2 regions of the Puia sp. genome follow, and region 2 is predicted to be linked to the other one. Evidence: riboswitches for the same ligand, from Rfam matches in the RefSeq annotation. Region 2 holds a riboswitch; the other holds the start of a gene.

Region 1 (7,804 bases), on a different contig from region 2:
CCTCGTCGAAGAGGCCCTGGCACGTAAATAGCTCAAAAAAATACGTATTTTACAACCATGTTCAAGTTTATCACTTCCAAACCACTATGGGTCAATATATTAGCAGGATTTGTCCTCCTTTTGCTCCTCCTGCTGGTCTTTCTTGGCTCCCTTGCCCTCCTGACCCAGCATGGTAAAACGATGAAGATACCCTCGGTCACCGGTCTTTCCTTTGACGAAGCCAAAAAGAGCCTTCAGACCCAGGGTTTCGACGTCCAGATCCAGGACTCCTCGACGTATTATGATACGATGCGGCCGCTCCAGGTCGTAAAGCAATTCCCCGAAGCCGACAACCAGGTGAAGATAAACCGGACCATCTATCTCACGATCAATCGTTCTCAGGCGCCTTTTATCCAGATGCCAAACCTCGTGAGCATGAGCTTTCGCAATGCCGAGATGTTCCTCCGTCAATATGGGTTGAAGCTGGGCGATACCATCTTCAAGCCCGATTTTGCCCGTAACTCCGTTCTCGAACAACAGTATAAAGGACAGGCGATCAAACCCGGCACTCAGATCCAGCAAGGCAGCCTGATCACGCTCGTACTCGGTAACGGCATTGGCGGCGGTCAGGGATTCATCGTCCCCGATCTGTTTGGCCTCACCTATGTACAAGCCAAGGCCCGCCTCGACTCGATGGGTCTCTCCTTTGGCGCCGTCGTCCCGGGTAAGGACGTCCGGGATTCCGCCGAAGCCTATATCTACTGGCAGGACCCGCCGCAGACAAGCGAGGATGGATTGGCAAATCGTATCCACCCCGGTCAGAATATCGATATCCGGTTGCAGGCGCAACGGCCGACACGGGACACCACCGGGGCCACTCCGCGATAATCATAAAATAACTATATGCAAGCAATCACTGTAGAAGAAGTAAAGGCCCGGCTCGATGCCGGTGAATCACTCCACCTGGTTGATGTTCGCGAACCCGCCGAACATGACGAGTTCAACATCGGGGGTGTCTTACTGCCCCTGGGCCGCGTGCGCATGATGGACACCGACGATATTGAAAAATGGCGGGACGAAGAGGTTATTTGCTACTGCCGCAGCGGCAATCGCAGCGGCCAGGCCTGCATGATCCTCGAGACCGCCGGCTTTACCAATGTCAAGAATCTCACCGGCGGCATGCTCACCTGGGTAGACCGGATCGGGAATTAAGGGGTCAGATATTTTTTAAACCAGGCCAACCACCTATCGAACCGGTCCCGCTGATAGGACGGCGTCGTGATCCCATGAAACTGTCCGGGATAAACGATCAGCTCTGTCGGTACTCCCAGTGTTCGCAAGGCCTGGTACATTTGTTCGCTGCCCGCCGTCGGTACGTTGAAATCTTTTTCGCCGCTCATAAACAATGTCGGAGTCTTGATCCTGTCCGCCTTCAGCAGGGGATAGGAGATCTTCAGATAGCGGTCGATCGCCTTCCACGGCGCCCCGATCTCATTATTATACTGGTTGATATACTGGTCCACCCCATATAGTGACAGCGTAAAGCCCGTCCCGGCCCCGCTGCTCGCCGCTTTGAACCGGGTGTCCGACGCGATCAGATAATCCGTCAATATCCCTCCATAGCTCCAGCCCGCCACTCCAAGATGATCCGCATCGGCGATCCCCTGCTTCACCAGATAGTCCACCGCGCCATGCAGATCGATCACTTCCTTGTTCCCCCAGTCCGCGGAGATCGCCTTGCTGTAGGCCAGCCCGCGACCATTGCTGCCGCGGTAATTCACCGCGGCGACCGCAAAACCTCCACCGGCCAGCATCTGTCGCGATAGATCGAAATCAAACGCATCCTGCCCCACCGGCCCGCCATGGATAAACAGAACCAGCGGCAACTTCGTACCCGTGGCGACCCCTGCAGGCCGGTACAAAATCCCCGACACCATCGTCCCGTCCGCACTCTTCGACTGAAATCCTTCTACCGTTGCCAGCGCCAGCGGCGCAAGAAAAGCTTCCGTTTGCCGCGTAAGCCGCCGGGGCGACCCGGCTTCCAGCGCATACACTTCCCCCGGCGTATGCGGGTCACTCATCATCGTTAGCCAGCTGCCGTCAGCGGCCGCCTCCAAAAAATTAAACGCCCGCTGCCCGCCGCAGATCTTGGTCATCTTCCCATCAGCTACCGAAAAGGTCGCCACATACTGCTCGCGATCGTCAGCCACAAGCGCGGCAATCGCCGCACCATCCTTTGCCCAACGTGGACTCATGACCGGCCGGTCCAGCGCCTGGCTGAGAAGCCGTGGTGCACCGCCCGCAGCCGCCACCACACAAAGCACCGGTTCATCATACATATGGTAATCCTCTTCGGAAACCGATCGGGTATAGCTGATCCATTTTCCATCCGGGCTCCACCGCGGACCGTTATCACTGCCTTTCCAGTCGGTCAGCTGCCGCATCGTGGCGCCGGCGCGGGCCTCGATGATATAGATATCGCTGTTCTCGTTCTTGTCGGGATCGGCGGTCCGGTTACTGACAAATGCGATAGCCGACCCATCCGGGCTCCACACCGCCGAACCCTCATCAAGGTTGCCCCGGGTCAGCGTGTCGATCTTCTTCGTCGCGATATCAAAAAGGTAGAGATGGGAATGGGTCTTCTTATACCGGTAGCCTTCCACATCCTGTTTATACTGGTACCGGTCGATAACGTATGGCTTCGTCGTTTTGATCTTGCTGCTGTCCTCGGGATCCGGATCGGTCAGCGTCAGCAACAGCTTCTTCGAATCGGGACTCCAGGCGTAGTCGCTGACCCCGCCTTTCAGCTCCGTCAGCCGTTTGCCCTCGCCACCGCGGCGATCCATCAGCCAAACCTGCGCCCCCTTCACTTCGGGACTGGCCGTCGCCCGCGCCGACAGGAACGACAACCACTTGCCATCGGGACTCCACCGCGCCCTCGATTCACCATCCTGGCTGCTGGTCAGCTGGATATCCTGACTGCCGTCCCAACTGACCATCCAGATATCCGCATTGCGGCTATCCTTCACGGAATCAATGGAAGACCGGCTATACGAAACCCATTTGCCGTCGGGCGAAAGCTGAGGGTCACTCACCGTGGGAAGCCGGTACATATCGGCCGGCCGGATGGGCCGTTTGGCCGGGGTCTGGGCATTCAACGTCATCCCGACGCTCAGGATGCCCGTCGCGAAAAGCAAGGATCTTAGCATCCCTGAATTTACAACTTAATGTTTATCGCAAACATAAAATTCGTCCCCGCCATTGGGAAGACGAAGTTCTCGGTGACCAGCTGGCCGCCATATACATAACTGTAGGTATAGCCGTTAGGGGTATACCGTTTGTCAAAGACATTGTTCAGTTGAAAGATAAAGTCGGTCTGCTTGCCGATCTTATTCGGCAGCGAATAGACGGCTCTGAAATTCTGCACATAGTAACCGGGCAGTTTCCGGTTCGCCTGCTGGGCATTGTCGAGATATTCCTGACTGACATATTTGGCCGGAAGACTCATCGTCAGGTTCTTCACCGGCATAAAATTGAGCGTGGCCGCTCCCACTATGGAAGGGGAGAAGGCGATAGCAGTCGATTTGTAAGAATGACTCACCTGGCCGCCGTTGTCATAGTCATCGTTGTATTCGACATAGTCGAGGGCCCTGTTGCGGCTAAAGGCAAGATTGCCGTCGAAAGAAAACCAGTCTACCGGTTTTGCACTGCCTTGCAGCTCGACTCCCAGCCGGTAACTCCGCGCGATATTGCTGCGGGTATAGTCGCCGACATCATTGATCTTGCCTGTCAGCACCAATTGATCATGATAGAGCATATAATACCCCGTCACTCCCCAGGAATACTTTAACCCCTTCTGTTGGATCCCGAGCTCGAAGTCATGCAGCCGCTCCGCCCTGGGTTGGTCGTTAACCCCGGCCTCGAAATCATCCCGGTTGGGTTCATGACCGGACATCGCATAGGAGAAGTAGGCCTGCCAGTTATAATGTGTATAGGTAATGCCGGCCTTCGGATTGATAAAATTATAGCGGGGATGCACAAGGATCGAGGGGTTGTCGTCAAACCCGTCCAGTTCATAGTCGAGATGACGCCATTGCAGATCGAGAAAACTTGTCCATCGCGGGCCCAACTGCTGTTGCCACTTGGCATATACATTGTAGTCGATCTTTATCGCCGGCTCATTGTAATACCGGTAGTTCTCCGGGAACCCGCCATCGGCGGCCCATACGACGTTGCCGTAGTGCTTGCCGTCATACCGGTCCCAGCCGCCGCCCAGCATCAGCTGCGTGTTATTGCTCTTGTATTGCAGAGAGCCTACGCTGCCATAGAAATAGTTGTCCAGCCAGCGTTGGCGGACAAGGCTGGTGCTTTGCAGGGTATCGCTGCCCATGACGACGGGTGATAATCCATAAGCAGCATAGCTGGCATTGGAAAAATCGCCCTGGTCATGATACTCCTGGTAATAGCCATATCCGCGGGTAAGGAAAACGGCGCTGTTGAACGACAGTTTGTCGCTGAATTGATGATTAAAGAACAGCTGATAGTGGTTCTGCCAATAGTTATCCGTCTGGTCCCGGTAGGTGAAATAATTATAGGTCCGGTTGCTGCCGCGGAAAAGATTCACCGAGTCCTGCGGCGTAAAATACAGCGACCCGATATTGTTCTCGTAGTGTTGTTGCAGGGCCGGCAGATTACCGTCCCATTTGGCCTGCGGGATCCCGTTCCAGGCCTGGTAGGTCTTTTCCCTGCCTTGCAGGATGTTGAACCGGATCGACGAGTTTTTGTCATACCAGGCGGCGGAGAAATATAACGATCGCAGGTCGCTGGCCGCCCGGTCGATATAGCCGTTGCTGGAGATCCGGGAGAGCCGCATGTCCACCGTAAAATGTCCGTCGATAAGCCCCGAGCCCGCCTTAAGGGTGTTCTTCCAGGTATTGTAGCTGCCAAAGCTGTTATTCAGTTCGGCATAGGGTTTTTCATTAAACTCATTCGTTGAAAAATTGATCGTTGCCCCAAAGGCACCCGCGCCGTTGGACGAGGTGCCCACTCCGCGCTGTATCTGGATGCTGTTGGCCGAGGAAGCGAAGTCTGGCAGGTCGACAAAGAAAATGGCCTGCTCTTCCGCATCGTTATAGGGGATGCCGTTCAGCGTCATATTGATCCGGGAATCGTCCGTGCCCCGGATATAGATCCCGGTATAGCCGACCCCGTTTCCGGCGTCGGAATTGATCACCACCGAGGGGGTCTGGTTCAGCAAAAAGGGCAGGTCCTGACCCACGTTGGTCATTTCTATCTCTCTTTTGCCGATATCGGTTTTTGTAAAGGGCGCCTTTTCCCCGGCGCGAAGCGCGCGGACTTCCACCGGCTGCAAAAACAGCTTTAAAGAGTCCTTTACTTTGGTGGGCGCCGGTGTCTGGGAATACGCGGTCACGACAACAGCTGACAGGCTAAAAAGAGCCAAGATCTTCTTCATAATTCGTCTGGTTTGTATGTTCACCAGGCGCAATGCCGCGAAAGGAGAGGAATATAAAAAGAGGAGATCACCTTCCCTGCGCAGGCATTACCCTGATCAGGTTCTGCGGGTATTTTCTCAGCCGTCTGCCGGTAGGCAGACAGCACCCCGAGGAACAGGCCACAAAGATAGGTGTTTTTCGGCGGCATTTGTAACTTTCGCGACCCCCTGGCCGTCCCACCAATATGAAAAATACTATACTACTCAGCCTTTTCACCCTCGCCGCCCTTTTCTCGGTCGCCCAGGACGGGAAAGTCATCAACGATAAAAATGCCCAAAAACGCAATGTTCAGGGCTTTCACGCCATCGAGATCTCCTCGGGCATCGATCTCTATCTGAACCAGGGTAACGAAGAAGCCGTGGCGGTAAGCGCCGCCGATACCGAGGACCGCGACCGCATCACCACCGAAGTATCCGGTGGCACGCTGCGCATCTATATTGATAACCAAAACCTGCACTGGCTGCTGCGCACTCACCGGCGGCTCAGAGCCTACGTATCCTGCAAGCAACTCGATCAGCTGTCGGCCCATGGCGGCAGCGACGTCTATATCCAGGATGGCATCCATGCCGATAACCTGAAAGTGCAGCTTTCCGGCGGCAGCGACCTCCGCGGCAAGTTCACGGTCGGCGACCTTGCGATCACCCAGTCCGGCGGCGCCGATGCCTATGTCAGCGGCACGGCCGGCACCCTTTATGTTCATACCAGCGGCGGCAGTGACTATCATGGTTATGATCTGGCCGCGGATAACTGCCAGGTGGAAGCCAGTGGCGGCAGTGACGCCTATCTTACTGTGAATAAGCAGCTAAGGGCAAGGGCCAGCGGTGGCAGCGACGTCCATTACAAAGGCCAGGGAGCCGTGGTGGAGTCCTCCGCCAGCGGATCGGGCAGCGTTTCCCGCAGGGACTAAAATGACTTATATTCGCTCAAAGTAACCACCCATGTGCAGATCGCTTTTCTTATTGTTGGCAGGGAGTTTTTTGATGTTGTCGGCTCATGCGCAAAAGACCATAATAAAGGATCCGAACGCCGAGGTCCGGCCCGCAAAAGGCTTTCATGGCATCGAGGTCTCCAACGCGATCAATCTTTACCTGAGCCAGGGGGAGGAAGAAGCGGTGGTCGTCAGTGCGAGTGACCCGAAATGGCGGGAATATATCCATACGGATGTGGTAGATGGTATTCTGAAGATTACGCTCGACACCCATAAATGGTCCCGCGGGAACATAAAGATAAAAGCCTACGTCAGCTTCACCACCCTCGATAGGCTAAGCGCATCCGGCGCCAGTGATGTCTTTGTCGACGGGGTCATTACCGGCGATAACTTCTCTGTCGACCTCAACGGCGCCAGCGATTTCAAAGGGGCCATCAACGTAAAGGATTTTCGGTTGGAGCAAAGCGGCGCCTCGGATGCCCATGTCACCGGGGCCGTTTCCGGGCTGGCGGATATTCGTTCCTCGGGCGCCAGCGATGTAAAAGGGTATGATCTGACGATCCGGAACTGTAATATCCATGCCTCCGGCGCCTCCGATATCCGCATCACCGTCAGCAATGAGTTGAACGCCGATCTATCCGGTGCGAGTACCGTCTTTTATAAAGGCGATGCGATTGTAAGGGATGTCCGTTCCAGCGGAGCCAGCGTCGTCAAAAAAAGCTCATAATCCACTTTTATTTGGCTGAGAAGGCAAATCCCCCTACCTTTGCCGTCCACATCGCGAAGTAGAGCAGCGGTAGCTCGTCGGGCTCATAACCCGAAGGTCGGTGGTTCGATCCCACCCTTCGCAACACAAAGCAGGGACCTCGGCGGTAGGTCCCTGCTTTTTTTAGCTAGTTGCTGCCGAGGTCCCGCTTTGTGTTGCAGCCCCTGAAGGGGGCAATCATCGGCCCCGCCAGGCACCGCAGGTGCCGGTACAGCTCAGCCATCCAAATCAGCCATCCAAAAACTATATCTTTGCACCACTAAAATGAAATCCGGATTCGTCTCCATATTTGGCAAACCCAACGCCGGCAAAAGCACCCTTCTCAACGCTCTCATGGGCGAAAAGCTGGCAATTGTCTCCCCCAAAGTGCAGACGACCCGTCACCGCATCAAAGGCATCCTTACCGAAAAGGACTACCAGATCATCCTCTCCGACACCCCCGGCATCATTGAACCGAAATACAAACTCCACGAAAAGATGATGCATGCCGTCCGCAGTTCCCTCGAGGACGCCGACCTGGCCCTCCTGCTCCTCGATATCCGCGACAACTGGGAAGAGAACGACACCCTTTTCTCCGCCCTCCGGCTAAAGGCCCCCGCCGTCGTCGTCCTCAACAAG
Region 2 (7,804 bases):
CGTTGGGCTGACGATACGCGACACGTCAGGACCGGTGATCAGCCGCAACATTTACGGGCATTTTTCCGAAGACCTGGGCCGGTGTATCTATGACGGCTTCTGGACAGGGGATCATATCCGAATGGATGTGGTGGAAGCGCTGAAGAAAATAAAAATCCCGGTCCTGCGGTGGCCGGGGGGCTGTTATGCGGATCAATACCATTGGCGGGACGCCATCGGTCCGCGTGATCAGCGGAAACATACCGTGAACACGACCTGGGGGATGGTCTCCGAGGACAATAGTTTCGGCACGCATGAATTCCTGCAGCTGTGCGATCTGTTGGGCTGTCAGCCTTATATTGCCGGGAATGTGGGGACGGGGACTCCTGAGGAGATGGAGAACTGGCTGGAATATCTCAACTATAACGGCAAGAGCACGCTGGCGGACCTGCGCCGGCAGAATGGGCGGGAGCAGCCCTGGGGTGTTTCCTTCTGGGGTGTCGGGAATGAGAGCTGGGGTTGCGGCGGGAGCATGACCCCGGAATATTATGCGGGTGAATATAACCGGTACTCGGAGTTTTGCAAGAACTATCCGGGGACCCGGCTTAAGCTTATCGCCAGTGGGGCGAACAGTGATGACTATAACTGGACGGAAGCGTTGATGAAGCATATCGATCGCGGGCGCACCTGGGGTATCTCGATGCATTACTACACGTTGGTTGGTTCCTGGGCGCATAAGGGATCGGCTACTCAGTTTACGGAAGATGAATATTTCCGGGCCATGGTCTCGTGTCTGCGGATGGAAGATATCGTCAGCAAGCATTCCGCGATAATGGATCGCTATGATCCGCACAAACGGATGGCGCTTGTCGTTGATGAATGGGGTATCTGGACGGATGCCGAGCCGGGGACCAACGGAGCTTTTCTGTACCAGCAAAACAGCATGCGGGATGCGCTTATCGCTGCGACGACCCTGAATATCTTTAACAATCATGCCGACCGGGTGAAGATGGCGAACCTGGCGCAGACGGTGAATGTCCTGCAAGCGCTGATCCTGACGAACAAGGATAAGATGTTGCTGACGCCGACCTATCATGTTTTTGACCTTTATAAAGTTCATCAGGATGCGCGGTTGCTGCCGATCCAGTATTACACCCCCGACTATGTACATGGTATGGAGAAAATTCCGGCCGTCAATGCTTCGGCGTCGAAAGACAGTGCCGGGGCGATACATGTTTCGTTGGTGAACCTGGATCCGGCCAAGAAGATCAGCGTCCGGGTGAACCTGCCGGGTATCCCCTTCAAGACGGTGCAGGGCGAGGTGCTCACTTCTTCCCGGTTTACGGATATCAATACGTTTGAAGACCCCAACCGGGTGAAACCGGCGGTCTTCAACGGCGCGAAAAAAGATGGCGCCGATCTCGTCGTCGAACTGCCGGCTATGTCGGTGGTTGTGCTCGAACTGAAATAAGCCTTATGCGATATTGGACCTGGTTGCCGCTGCTATTGATCGTCGCCGGCGTACGTGCGCAGGTGGCGATGAAACCGCCGATGGGCTGGAACAGTTATAATTGTTTTGGCTCGGCGGTGCATGAGGATGAGGTTCGGGCCAACGCGGACTACATGTCGCAGCAGATGGGCCGGTTTGGCTGGCAGTATATTGTTGTGGATTTTTTGTGGTCCTATGACAATCCGCCGGGAAGCCGGATCGGGAATCCTTTTCAGTTGCGGCTGGGAGACGGAAGCTATGTTCCCTGGCTGGCCATGGATGAGTGGGGCCGGCTGCAACCTCATGTCAACAAATTCCCTTCTGCCTTCGGCGGTAAGGGATTCAAGCCTTTGGCGGACTATGTTCATTCGCTTGGGCTGAAGTTTGGGATCCACGTCATGCGGGGGATCCCGCGTCAGGCTGTGTGGGCACATAGTCGGGTGATGGGAACCAAGGGAATTAGGGCCGATGCCGTTGCGGATACCAGCTCCACCTGTCCGTGGATGAACCAGATGTACGGATTGGATATGCGGAAGCCGGGAGCGCAGGAATATCTCAATTCCTTGCTGGCCCTATATGCGCAGTGGGGTGTCGATCTGATCAAGGTGGATGATATCTCGCGGCCGTACAGTGCGGCGGAGATAGAGGGATACCGGAAGGCGATCGATGCGTGTGGCAGACCGATGGTCCTCAGTCTTTCGCCGGGGGAGACACCACTTGCCGACTCGGTGCATGTGAAGGCGTTTGGGAATATGTGGCGGATGGCGGATGATTTCTGGGATAGCTGGCCCGAACTGTTGAAGATGTTTGACTATGCGAGGAAGTGGGAGGGGAATGGTGGTCCGGGGCATTGGCCGGACTGCGACATGCTGCAGATCGGAAAGGTCTCCAAGCGGGGGCCGGTGGGACCGGAGCGATACAGCCGGTTCACCGAGGACGAACTGATCACGCACCTGAGTTTTTGGTGTATCTACCGTTCGCCGCTGATGATCGGGGGTAACCTGCCGGATAACCGGGAGCTGGAGCGAAGACTTTTCAGCAATGCCGAGGTGCTTGCGGTGAATCAGGACGGCGTCAATCCGCGGCAGGTGGCTAAAGGCGATGGGAAGATGGTTTGGGTTTCGGATGCCGGCGGCGGTGCGGTGTATGCGGGGGTGTTCAATATCGGGGACAGTGCGCGGGAACTGTCCGTGGAGCTCGCTTCGCTGGGAATACGGCGAGCGGCCGTAGTGCGGGACCTGTGGAGGCAGCAGGATGGAGGCGTTTTCAAGAAACGGTATTCCAGAATGATACCCGCACATGGATGTGTGCTTTTAAAAATAATTCCGCGTTGAAATAATTTCCCCCTACCTTTGGCTTGTACTTTAGGGGTGCTCGTTAAATCGGGCTGAGATGATACCCTCAAAACCTGATCCGGGTAATACCGGCGAAGGGAAAAGGCGGACTTTCTCTTTCTGCGCAATGCAGCACCTCCTATCTTTTATTTTTTGTTATGCCGGAGGTGTCGATCAATCAAAAAAATTTCCAGTTGCGGGAGGACGGCTGTTTGGCCGATGTGCTGCCGCTTTTGCAAATCGGCGAGGCGGATGGGATAGCCATTGCCGTTAATGAGGCGGTAGTCCCGCGTGCCGGTTGGGCCGGTTACCTGTTGCAGGAAGGGGACCGGGTTTTTGTGATCAGGGCGACACAAGGCGGATAAAAATCTATTTTTATGAATAATGAAGTAAGCCGGGAGTCTTTTCCCGCGTCGAAGAAGATCTACATTCCCGGAAAGATCCATGCCTTGCGGGTGGCTATGCGGGAGATCCAAACGGGGGATGGGCCGGTGACCGTTTATGACACCAGTGGTGCGTATACGGACCCGGCCGTGGATATCGATGTACAGGCAGGATTGCCGAGGGTCCGGACGGAATGGGTGAAGGCAAGAAAGGGAGGCGGGAATGTGACGCAGATGCACTATGCGCGGAAGGGGATCGTTACTCCGGAGATGGAGTATATCGCGATCCGCGAGAACCTGGGCCTGTCCGGTGCGGGTATTACGCCGGAGTTTGTCCGGGATGAGGTAGCCCGGGGACGGGCGGTGATCCCTGCCAATATCAACCATCCGGAGGCCGAGCCGATGATCATCGGGCGGAACTTTCTTGTAAAGATCAATGCCAATATCGGTAATTCCGTGGTGAGTTCGGGTATCGGAGAAGAGGTGGAGAAGGCTGTATGGGCCTGCCGATGGGGCGCGGACACGATCATGGACCTCTCGACCGGCAAGAACATCCATGAGACGAGAGAATGGATCCTGCGAAACTCTCCTGTTCCGGTGGGAACCGTGCCGATCTACCAAGCGTTGGAGAAGGTGGGTGGCAAGGCGGAAGAGCTGACCTGGGAAATATACAGGGATACGCTGATCGAGCAGGCGGAGCAGGGAGTGGACTATTTTACGATCCATGCGGGAGTTCTTTTGCGTTATATCCCGCTTACCGCCAGGCGGATGACGGGTATTGTGTCGCGTGGGGGGTCGATCATGGCCAAATGGTGTCTGGCGCATCACAGGGAAAGCTTTCTTTACACGCATTTTGGCGAGATATGCGAGATCATGAAGGCGTATGACGTATCCTTTTCGCTTGGGGATGGGCTGCGGCCGGGCTCGATCGCGGATGCCAACGATGCGGCGCAATTTGCCGAGCTGGAGACGCTGGGCGAGTTGACGAAGATAGCCTGGGAGCAGGATTGTCAGGTGATCATCGAGGGTCCAGGACATATCCCGATGCACCTGATCAAGGAGAATATGGACCGGCAGCTGGCTGTTTGTCAGGAGGCGCCTTTTTATACTCTGGGGCCATTGACCACGGATATTGCGCCGGGCTATGATCATATTACCTCGGCGATCGGCGCTGCCATGATCGGGTGGTATGGGACTGCGATGCTTTGTTATGTAACACCCAAGGAACATCTGGGGCTCCCTAACAAGAAGGACGTGAAGGACGGGGTCATTGCCTATAAGATCGCCGCGCATGCCGCGGACCTGGCGAAGGGGCATCCCGGCGCGCGTTACCGGGATGATGCGCTTAGTAAGGCCCGGTTCGAGTTTCGCTGGCAGGACCAGTTCAATCTTTCGCTTGATCCCGATACGGCGCGGAGCTTTCATGATGAGACCCTGCCGGCGGAAGGTGCGAAGATTGCCAATTTTTGTTCGATGTGCGGACCGCAATTCTGCAGCATGAAGATCACGCAGGAGATCCGGGCCATGAATCCAGTATATGAATAATTTTCTTATCGCGGTACTGACCTTGCCGGGGAGTTTTGACGGTGAGGCCGACTGTCTCGAGGAACTGCTCGCGGCGGGAGTGGAGCATTTGCATCTACGCAAGCCTGAAATGGGTAAGCCTGAGCTTGAGCGGCTGGTGGCGCGGCTGGCGCCCCGATGGAAGTCGCGGCTGGTGTTGCATTATGAGCCGGAACTGGCGGTGCGTTTTGGTATCCCGCAGATCCACGGACCGGTGAGGATGGCTGTGGGGACAAACTTGCGGGTTTCCACGTCGGTGCATGGCTGGGAGGAATTTGCGGCGTTGCCGGATGGGTTGGCCTATGCGTTTATCAGCCCCCTGTTTGATAGCATTTCGAAGAAGGGGTATCTGGCGAATGCGGAGTTGTTATCCGTGCCGGATGCAAAGCTGCCCTGCCGGCCGGTGGGGCTGGGTGGGGTTAGCGCCGAAACTATCGGGGAGATGGTGCGGTATGGGTGGACCGGCGCGGCGGTGTTGGGATGGATCTGGGAGGAACCGGCCAGGGCGGTGGAGCGTTTTGAACAATTAAAAAAAGCAGTGGATGGAGCAACCCAGGGTATTGGTGGTGGCGGGTTATGACCCGAGCGGCGGGGCCGGGGTACTGGCGGATGTCAAGACCCTGGAGGCGCATGGCGTTTATGGGTGGGCGGTATGTACGGCGATGACCTGGCAGAATGAGCGGGTTATCCGGCGGGTGGATTGGACGCCTGAGAAGGACCTGTTCGAGCAGATGGATCTTTGTTTTGCCTCGGCGGATTTTGACTGGGTGAAAATAGGGGTCACACCTTCGCCGGGTGCGGCGGCAAATATCATCCGGCATCTGAAGCAACATAACCCGGCTGTGCGGGTGGTGTTGGATCCCGTGATCCGGGCAAGCAGCGGGTCGATGTTTTGGGAAGGGGGTGTGGCGGGATGGGAGGAACTGGCGGCGCAATGTTTCATGCTGACGCCGAACTGGGAAGAGATCGGGTGGCTTTATCCGGATGAGGACGTGATGGAGCGATGCCGGGTGCTGACGGCCTGGGTTGGCTGTCATTTGTTTTTGAAGGGCGGGCATCATCCGGAGCATCCGGGAAGGGACTATCTGTGGAGTGGGGGAAGGGTGGAGGTGCTGGAACCGGCCGGTGACGAGCCCGTCTATCCCAAGCATGGATCGGGTTGTGTGCTGGCCTCTGCGCTGGCGGCTAACCTGGCGCTTGGTCATGGACTGTCTGTGGCGGCAATACAGGCAAAGGACTATGTCAAACAATTTTTAAGCAGTGATAAAACCTTGTTAGGATGGCATCGATCCTTTGGAGGCCGCCGGGCCGGCTTTATTTTTTGACAATGGATGAGGCGCCGGTGGATCCTATTCAGCAGGTGGAGGCGGCCTGCGACGCGGGTATCCGATGGATCCAACTGCGGATGAAACTGGCGCCGGATGAGGAGGTATTGGAGGTGGCTCGGGCGGCAAAGAAGATCTGCATGGAGAGGGATTGTGTGTTGATCATCAACGACCGGGTGGCTGTTGCCGCGGAATCGGGCGCCGACGGGGTGCATCTGGGGAAGCAGGATATGAGCACAGCCGAGGCGAGGCGACTGCTGGGCGAGGGCCGGATCATCGGCGGGACGGCCAACACGATCGAGGATATCCGGGAACACTGGCGACAGGGGGCCGACTATATCGGGTTGGGCCCCTGTCGGTATACGACGACCAAGAAGAATCTTAGCCCCATCCTGGGACTTGCCGGGTATCAGCGGATCCTGGGTCAGATGAGAAGGGAGCAGATCCCGTTGCCGGTCGTCGCCATTGGCGGAATTGGAATGGAGGATGTCGCTCCCTTGCTGGATGCGGGTCTTCATGGGATCGCTTTTTCGGGGATGCTTGTGCGTGCGGAGGACCGGCCCGGGCTGGTGAGGCTGCTGGATGAAACCATTAAAAATTATTAGTCATGCTGACTATTGCGGATAAGACCTTTCATTCCCGGTTATTTACGGGGACCGGTAAATTTGGTTCGCTTGCCACGATGGAGGAGGCGGTGGTGGCCAGCGGCAGCGAACTGGTGACGGTGGCTTTGCGAAGGGTGGATACTCATGGTGGTTCGGGCGGCAATGAACTGCTGCGCCGGCTGCGGCATCCACATCTACAACTTCTGCCGAACACTTCGGGGGTGCGGAATGCGCGGGAGGCCCTCTTTGCCGCCGAGTTGGCCCGGGAGGCGCTTGGGACCCACTGGCTTAAGCTGGAGATCCATCCCGACCCGCGGTGGCTGATGCCGGACCCGGTGGAGACCCTGGCAGCGGCAGAAGAACTGGTGAAACGGGGGTTTGTGGTGTTGCCCTATGTCCATGCCGATCCGGTACTGTGTAAGCGCCTGGAGGAAGTGGGAGTGGCGGCGGTGATGCCGCTGGGGGCGCCTATCGGCAGCAACAGAGGACTGAGGACCGCCGATTTTTTGGAGATCATCATTGCTCAGAGTGGGGTGCCGGTGGTGGTGGATGCCGGTATCGGGTCGCCTTCTGATGCGGCTAAGGCGATGGAGATGGGCGCGGATGCCGTGCTGGTGAATACGGCTATCGCGGTGAGCGGCGATCCGGTGAAGATGGGGAGGGCCTTTAAGCTGGCGGTGGAGAGTGGGCGGATGGCGTTTGAGGCCCGGTTGGCCGGGGTACCGGCGGGGGCGATGGCGAGCAGTCCGCTGACGGCATTTTTGGAATAAGTATTTCGTGAGTATGTTCATTGAAGTTTTTAATAAATATGACTGGCGGGGTGTGAAAGAGGACATCTATGGCAGGACGGACCGGGATGTGGAGCGGGCGTTGGGCAAGCCGGTGCGTGACCTGGAGGACCTCAAGGCCCTGCTTTCGCCGGCCGCGGCGCCCTATCTCGAAGAGATGGCGCAGATGAGCCGGCGGATCACGCAAAAGCGTTTTGGTAAGGTGATCCAACTGTATATCCCCTTCTATCTTTCGAATGAGTGTCAGAACATCTGTACCTATTGCGGCTTTAGCTTTTCGAACAAGATCGCGCGGCGAACGCTGAGTGCGGGTGAATTGCTGCGGGAGGCGGCCGCCA

What was found. A riboswitch is a leader RNA that binds a small molecule or an ion and turns the genes downstream of it on or off. The one in region 2 is predicted to bind thiamine pyrophosphate.
Region 1: it holds a riboswitch for thiamine pyrophosphate, as region 2 does, so the genes downstream of both, VGM48_RS24165 (TonB-dependent receptor) here and thiS (sulfur carrier protein ThiS) in region 2, are expected to answer to the same signal.

What each region holds. Positions count from the first base shown of each region.
Region 1 covers NZ_DASYCH010000133.1:3,337-11,140, reverse strand. The annotation lists gene VGM48_RS24185 (D-alanine--D-alanine ligase) at 1-31, shown strand, start outside; gene VGM48_RS24180 (PASTA domain-containing protein) at 58-867, shown strand; gene VGM48_RS24175 (rhodanese-like domain-containing protein) at 883-1,191, shown strand; gene VGM48_RS24170 (S9 family peptidase) at 1,188-3,188, opposite strand; gene VGM48_RS24165 (TonB-dependent receptor) at 3,197-5,452, opposite strand; TPP riboswitch at 5,509-5,612, opposite strand; gene VGM48_RS24160 (head GIN domain-containing protein) at 5,677-6,399, shown strand; gene VGM48_RS24155 (head GIN domain-containing protein) at 6,431-7,147, shown strand; tRNA gene VGM48_RS24150 (tRNA-Met) at 7,200-7,271, shown strand; gene era (GTPase Era) at 7,451-7,804, shown strand, end outside.
Region 2 covers NZ_DASYCH010000047.1:77,545-85,348, reverse strand. The annotation lists gene VGM48_RS09900 (alpha-N-arabinofuranosidase) at 1-1,450, shown strand, start outside; gene VGM48_RS09895 (glycoside hydrolase family 27 protein) at 1,456-2,802, shown strand; TPP riboswitch at 2,825-2,920, shown strand; gene thiS (sulfur carrier protein ThiS) at 2,961-3,167, shown strand; gene thiC (phosphomethylpyrimidine synthase ThiC) at 3,180-4,730, shown strand; gene VGM48_RS09880 (thiamine phosphate synthase) at 4,723-5,328, shown strand; gene VGM48_RS09875 (bifunctional hydroxymethylpyrimidine kinase/phosphomethylpyrimidine kinase) at 5,291-6,073, shown strand; gene VGM48_RS09870 (thiamine phosphate synthase) at 6,028-6,678, shown strand; gene VGM48_RS09865 (thiazole synthase) at 6,681-7,448, shown strand; gene thiH (2-iminoacetate synthase ThiH) at 7,462-7,804, shown strand, end outside.